3 regions of the Arthrobacter sp. SD1074B genome follow, and region 1 is predicted to be linked to each of the others. Evidence: riboswitches for the same ligand, from Rfam matches in the RefSeq annotation. Region 1 holds a riboswitch; each other region holds the start of a gene.
The links. Region 1 has a riboswitch for cyclic di-AMP ahead of ACUYM2_RS03755 (M23 family metallopeptidase). Riboswitches for the same ligand answer to the same signal wherever they lie in the genome.
Positions count from the first base shown of each region.

Region 1 (2,257 bases):
CCCGCTCTATATTCTGCCCGACGGCCACGGCCGGGCGGGAAATCCGTCCGTCATAGTCCGGTCATTGAGGCGGACGATGCCGGGGCGGACACGCGGCCGGTCCCGGCCCCGGGGCGGGTCCGCGGAGGGGCCGACAGATTATCCGGAGTAATTCAAAATAGGCTAGGCTGTTCGGTGACGTACGGTGGATCTCGCCGGGGCGCAACCTGCACGCTGTACGGTGGGAATGACGCAAGGACGGCGCTCGAGGAGCTGAGCTGAATGACGGATCTGATCGATACCACCGAGATGTATCTGCGGACCATCCTGGAACTTGAAGAAGAGAACATCGTCGCCCTCCGCGCCCGCATCGCCGAACGGCTCCGTCATTCCGGCCCCACCGTTTCCCAGACCGTCGGACGGATGGAACGGGACGGCCTCGTGGTTGTGTCCGGGGACCGACACCTTGAACTGACCGACACGGGCCGGAAACGTGCCATCGAAGTCATGCGCAAGCACCGCCTCGCCGAAAGGCTGCTCGCCGATGTGATCGGACTCGACTGGGCCTACGTGCACGAGGAAGCGTGCCGCTGGGAGCACGTAATGAGCGAACGGGTCGAACGCCGCATCTTCGAAATGCTGAACCATCCGACCGTGTCCCCCTACGGGAACCCCATCCCCGGCCTTGCCGAACTCGGCGGGCTCCCGACGGCGGAACGCGGCGGGGTGGTCACCCTGCTCGAGGCGATGGCCGGCTACGGCGCGGATTCACGGATCACCGTGAACCGGCTGGCCGAGCCGATCCAGGTGGAGCCGGAGCTGCTGGTCCAGCTGGATGAGGGCGGAATCCGTCCCGGAGCCAGGGTGTCGCTGGAGCGTGTGGGGGAGTACATCTCGGTCCGGGTGCCGGACATTGAAGGCGCGCTTGAGCTGCCGCCCGAGGTTGCCGCCCACGTCTTCGTTACGCTCGGGTAACCTCGGATCCTGCTGCGTCCGCGGACCCGCCGGCAAGTTATGCACAGGCGAGATAACGGAATTATTACTGCTTGCCTTAATCCCCTATAGTTGATGACTAGCACTGATACTAAAGCGTTACCTGATCCGAAGCCGAGCTCTGCCAGCGGATCAGTCAGCGAGTCACCTTCTGGCAGAGGCGGGGGAACCACAACCGGCTGCTGATCCAGCAGCCTTGGGGTGAAGTCCGCTAGCGGCAAGCAAACTCCATGAGGGATCCGCTGTGGATGCCCCTGTGTCTGGATGCTTGCACCGGCGGACCGGGTCTTTGATCTCTCTGACCCGAATCCGACAGCTAACTTCGCAGGCTATCCAGAGAGGAACCCTTCTTGACCACCCAGACCGTCAGGGGCCGCCGTCGTGCGACCGGTCCCGCTCCGGAGCCGCGCCCGGCCGCCGTCGTTCTCACCGAGCGCCCGCGCGACGCGCACCGCGACGAACGCCGTGGCCGGCGCAGCCCGTTCCGCCAGGTAACCGACTTCGCCGCCGTCAGCGGCGTGGGTCAGAAGGCCGGCATCGCCCTCGCGGCCACCGGGCTGGTCCTCACCGTCGCCGTTCCGGCCACCGGGCCCGTGATGGCCACCGAAGCAGCCCGCACCGGCGCGGTTTCCGCCGCAGCCCAGCCTGAGGTCAAGGCGGCGGCCGCCGAAATCAACTTCAACCGCACGGCGGTCACCACCAAGGGCGACCCGGACAGCAAGCTCAAGCAGCTGCTGAGCGCCCAGTCCGTGGGCACCATCACCCGGGCCGCCTCGGCCGGGAGCCTCGGGGCCCCGCTGGACGCCATGGTCACCGCGTCGCCGTTCGGCTACCGGGTGAGCCCCATCACGGGCGCCGTGGGCGAGTTCCACCGCGGCCAGGACTACGCCGCACAGTGCGGCACCGCCGTGCACGCCGCTGCGAGCGGCACCGTGACTTTTTCCGGCTGGCACCCCTACGGGGGCGGCAACCGGGTCGTGATCGACCATGGCAACGGCCTGGAGACCACGTACAACCACTTGTCGTCCTCCAACGTCCACGTGGGCCAGCAGGTCTCGCGCGGCGATGTGGTGGCGATGAGCGGAACCACCGGCGCCTCCACCGGCTGCCACCTCCACTTCGAGGTGATGGTCAACGGGGAAGTCGTTGATCCGCTGGGCTGGCTTTAAGCCGACCCGAGGGACGACTCGCATTTCTATGACACGCCGTGATCTGAATGTGACATTGAGTCCCAACTGTTGTACCGTATGAAGCACGCCAACTTCTCCGAAGTTGGCGCTCTTGA
Region 1 is NZ_JBRAZT010000001.1:763,718-765,974, forward strand. It holds gene ACUYM2_RS03750 (iron-dependent transcriptional repressor DtxR) at 262-954, shown strand; cyclic di-AMP (ydaO/yuaA leader) riboswitch at 1,105-1,318, shown strand; gene ACUYM2_RS03755 (M23 family metallopeptidase) at 1,323-2,141, shown strand.

Region 2 (2,257 bases), 1.4 Mb from region 1:
AGCGCCGGGGCTTGGGCGCGAGTGGCCGGCGCAGGACAGAATGGAGCCATGAGCGAGGCTGGTGACTTCATTGACGCGGCACTGCAGCGTGAAAGTTCATGGCAGCGGGCCGATGAGGCCCAAGCCCGTTTCGGCCCGGACCTGGTGAGCTACGGCGCCTCCGTCGGTGCGGTCCGCGGCACCATCCGGGATGCCCTCCGTCGCTACCGCCAGCTGGGCCACGACGATATCACCGCGCTTAGCTCGGAATTGTGGGCGGTGCCGGTCTTTGAGCGCCGGCTCGCTGCCGTCGTCCTGCTGCAGTCATCCCTGGCGCTGCTGGACAACTCCGACCTGACCCGGATCGAGGGCTTCCTGCGGACGGCGCGGCTGCGCGAGCTGGCCGACCCGCTGGCCATCGACGTCGTTGGGCCGCTTGTCGCGCGGCTGGACCGTCAACAGCGGCACCGCGCAGAAGCCGTGTTGGGCCGCTGGCTGCAGGATCCGGACGAATGGCTCCGGCGGGCCGCCGTGTTGGCCCCGTTACGGGGTCTGCGGGCCGGCGGTGGCGACTGGGACCGCTTTGTCCGGCACGCCGGGACCTCCGTGGCCGACCGCCGCGCAAGAGGGAAGGACAGTGCTGGCAGCAGCCCGGACGGCGACAGCGGGCTGGTCCGGGAAGCGTTATCACGCGTGCTCGCCGAAGCAGGCGCCGACGTCGTCAACCAGGTGCTGGGCCGGCTTCCCTAAGGCTGCGGCCGGCGCTCCACCACGGCGTACGCCTTGCCGTCGAGGAACTGCCAGTCGGTCACCACCATAAAACCGAGCGCGTCCACGCGGTCGTTCAGCACGTGGATGTCGAAGCCTCCGTCGCGCGGTTCGGCGTCCCACGTCGCCACGTGGATTTCCTTCCCCTCGAGGACCAGGAGCTCCGTGTTGACATCGAAATCCTCCTGCGGCTGATCGCTCAGCTGGCAGATGGCGACACAGTGGCTGTTCATGTTTGGTCCTCCATGGGCGAACGCCGGATGCCTTCATCCTAAGCGCGGCGGCCCGCAGGACCCTAGGCATTTTTCCCCGCGGACGGCTTACCCCCGTTATCTGAATGTGACATTCCGGCGTGCTGCCGTTACCGTGGATAGGTGCCTGTTTGTATCCGATACGGGCGCTCCCGAGCCGATTTGCCTAACTCTGCCGCGGCCCGGGATCCGAATGCAACCATCTGGCAGGGACGGGGAAACCACATTTGACCTGCAGTTTCTGCAGGTCTTGGGGTGAAGCCGCGCAGCGCCCGCTTTGGCGGGCCCGCGGCCGGGTGCCTCCCATCCGAATCCGACAGCTCACCTCGCAGGCATTGGGAGAGGCTACATCCATGACTTCAAGCATTACTTCTGCGCGCCATCGGTCCGACGCTACCGCCGGACGGAGCTCAGCATTTTCGGTCAAGCCGGGCACCATCGGCCGCCAGGCCGCGGTTCTTTTTGCCGCTTCCGGCCTTGTCCTCACGAGTGGCATGGCAGCCAACGCCGCCGTTGCCCCGGCTGAGCGTGATTCCGCCCCGGCGTCGTCGGTTGACGTTGGCAGCAAGGTTTCGGCGCCCGTCACCGCTGATTCCGCTGTTCAGATCAGCTTCGACCGCCCGGCGGTCGCGACCACCCCGGCGCCCGTGATTGAGCAGCCCAAGCCCGTCGCCGCACCGGCAGTTGCCGCTGCGCCGGCCGTCGCAACGGCGCCCGCCGTTGCGCAGCCTGCCGTTGCACAGGCTCCGGCAGTTCCCACCATTACCGTCCAGGCGAAGTCGGCCGCGGCACCTGCCCCGGCAGCAGCCGGCGGAGCCAACGCTGCGATGCTTTCGGCCGCCTACAGCCAGATCGGCATCACCCAGGACTGCACCGCTATGGTCGAAAAGGCCCTCGGCGCAGCCGGTATCCGCGTGGGCGACCTCGGTCCCCAGCAGTTCATGAACTACGGCAAGGTTGTGGGCAGCCCGCAGCCTGGCGACATGATCGTCCAGTCCGGCCACGTCGCCATCTACGCCGGCGGCGGCCAGGTCATCAGCGGCGGCATGAACGGCAGCAACCAGACGATCAAGCACCCGCTCTCCTGGCTGACGGCCACCGGTGGCGTGACCTTCGTCCGCGCCGGCGCGTAACGCCCGCCTCAGCACCTCTTCCGAAAGCCGGCGGCCGGCTGCCACCATGGCAGCCGGCCGCCGGCTTTTTCACGTCTGCGACACACATCAGCCGATGGACCCCAGCCCTCGGCGCGTCCCGCCCAG
Region 2 is NZ_JBRAZT010000001.1:2,185,542-2,187,798, reverse strand. It holds gene ACUYM2_RS10110 (choice-of-anchor D domain-containing protein) at 1-2, shown strand, start outside; gene ACUYM2_RS10105 (DNA alkylation repair protein) at 49-729, shown strand; gene ACUYM2_RS10100 (hypothetical protein) at 726-980, opposite strand; cyclic di-AMP (ydaO/yuaA leader) riboswitch at 1,162-1,347, shown strand; gene ACUYM2_RS10095 (NlpC/P60 family protein) at 1,352-2,131, shown strand.
Region 2: another riboswitch for cyclic di-AMP. It lies ahead of ACUYM2_RS10095 (NlpC/P60 family protein); the one in region 1 lies ahead of ACUYM2_RS03755 (M23 family metallopeptidase).

Region 3 (2,257 bases), 250 kb from region 1:
GTTCGTCGCCGACGCCTCGCACGAGCTCCGTACACCGCTCACTGCCATCCGCGGCTACACGGAGCTGATGCGGATGACCGAGCACTTCACGCCCGACGGCGAGAAATCCCTGGCCCGCGTCCAGAGCCAGTCCGAGCGGATGACTACCCTGGTGGAGGACCTGCTGCTGCTGGCACGCCTGGACGAGGGGCAGCCGCTCAAGGTCACCGACGTCGACCTCACGCAGCTGGCCATCGAGAGCGTGAGCGATGAGAAAGTCATGGCACCTGACCGCCTCTGGCAGCTGGAGCTCCCGGACGAGCCCGTGGTGGTGCGCGGCGATGCGACCCAGCTGCACCAGGTCATCGCCAACCTCTTGTCCAATGCCCGCAAGCACACGGAGCCAGGGACAACGGTGGTCACGGGCGTCATGCGTTCGGCTGACGGGAGCGCCGTACTCACCGTGACGGACAACGGCGGCGGCATCGCCCCCGAATTCCTCGGGCGGGTCTTCGCCCGCTTCACGCGGGCGGACGCCGCACGCACCAACCCGGCGGCCGGATGGGCGGGCGGCCCCGCGGTGTCCCGCACCGGGGCTTCGACGACGGCGGTCGCGGCGACGACCTCCGAGGGCACCAGCGGCCTGGGCTTGTCCATTGTGCAGTCCATCGTGAAGGCCCACGGAGGAACCGTCGACGTGACGTCCCGGCCGGGCCGGACGGAATTCGCCGTCCGGCTGCCCGCGGTGCCGCCGGCGGCATAGCCGGCACGACAAGCCTGCTTAGTTGAGCCATGACGTTCAGCAGCACTCCGCTTTTGGATGTCGTTTCAACGGTTCCGGGCGCATTCGACGCTTCACACCACTGATGGGCACGGAACCGTCGAAACGGGCCGACCCGAAACGGCCCCGAGGGCAAGCCGCCGCTCCGCCGCAGGGTCGCGTCGTTACCTAAATGTGACATCTGACCGGAAGTCCGGTACCGTTTTAGCGTGCAGTCACCGATCTGACCGCATATCCGGGCTGACGCCAAACTCTGCCGCTTCCCGGATTCCCATGGACCAGGCAGAGACGGGGAACCCAGAGTTCCCGGGCATTCTGCATCCATGCACCCTTGGGGTTAAGCCGCCACGTCGAGATTCCGTGCGGCCGGATTTCGCATCCGAACCCGACAGCTAACTCCGTAGGCGTTGAGAGGCGAACATGACTGAATTCAAGGTACCCACGCGCCCAGAAGGCACTAAACGCACGTCCGACGCCGAGGGCGCGCGCCACCGCGCCCAGCCGGCGAAGCGTGCTTCGGCCCTGTCCCGCGGGGTCAGGACCAACGGCAAGCGCGCCGCCGTCGTGGTGTCTGCTTTCGCCGTCCTGCTGGGGGCGGGGGCCGCGGGCCAGGCGTCCGGCACGGCCGCCCACAAGGCCGAAGCGGCCAAGGAAACCGCCGCGTCCCTGCAGACCCTCGACTTCGAACGCGTCGGCAGCAACGCTCCTGCATCCCCCGCCGCCGTGAAAGTGGAGGCCCAGGCCGCCAAAGTCACGCCCGCCAAGTCGAAAGCCCCCGCGAAAGCGCCTGCCAAGGCTCCGGCCGCGAAGGCCACCCCCGCGAAAGCCGCTGCGCCTGCTCCGGCGAAGCCGGTGGCCGTCGACGATCCGGCCGGCGCGCAGGCCTATGCCGCCGCACAGCTGCCGGCCCACGGCTGGGCAGCCAGCGAAATGCAGTGCCTGCTGAAGCTGTGGACCAAGGAATCCGATTGGAAGACCACGGCCACGAACCCCAGCAGCGGCGCCTACGGCGTGGTGCAGTCCCTGCCGGCCGAGAAGATGGCCAGCGCTGGCGCGGACTACCGGACCAACTACCGGACCCAGATTAACTGGGGCCTGAAGTACGTGGAGGACCGCTACGGTTCACCGTGCGGCGCGCTGAACTTCCACTACGCGAACAACTGGTACTAAGCCGCACGCACCGCGGGCCTTGGCACCCGCGACAAGAAGGCCCCGGATCCACAGGATCCGGGGCCTTCTTGTGCGAGCCTCGGCACGGCCTGCCAGCAATGGCGTGCAGCTAGCCGCCGGAACGGCCGGGGATGTACTGCACCGCCCATTTGTTGCCGTCGGGGTCGGCGAAGTAGACGAAATGCCCCCAGTCCTGGACGTCGATGTCACTGACGTGTACACCGTTGTCCTTGAGTTGCCGGTGCGCCGCCTGGATGTCGTCGACGACCAGCTGCAGGCCGGGGGCGGTGCCGGGCGGGGCGTCGTTGAGGCCCTCGCCAATCGCGA
Region 3 is NZ_JBRAZT010000001.1:516,240-518,496, reverse strand. It holds gene ACUYM2_RS02500 (HAMP domain-containing sensor histidine kinase) at 1-742, shown strand, start outside; cyclic di-AMP (ydaO/yuaA leader) riboswitch at 1,000-1,182, shown strand; gene ACUYM2_RS02495 (aggregation-promoting factor C-terminal-like domain-containing protein) at 1,181-1,930, shown strand; gene ACUYM2_RS02490 (glyoxalase superfamily protein) at 2,040-2,257, opposite strand, start outside.
Region 3: another riboswitch for cyclic di-AMP. It lies ahead of ACUYM2_RS02495 (aggregation-promoting factor C-terminal-like domain-containing protein); the one in region 1 lies ahead of ACUYM2_RS03755 (M23 family metallopeptidase).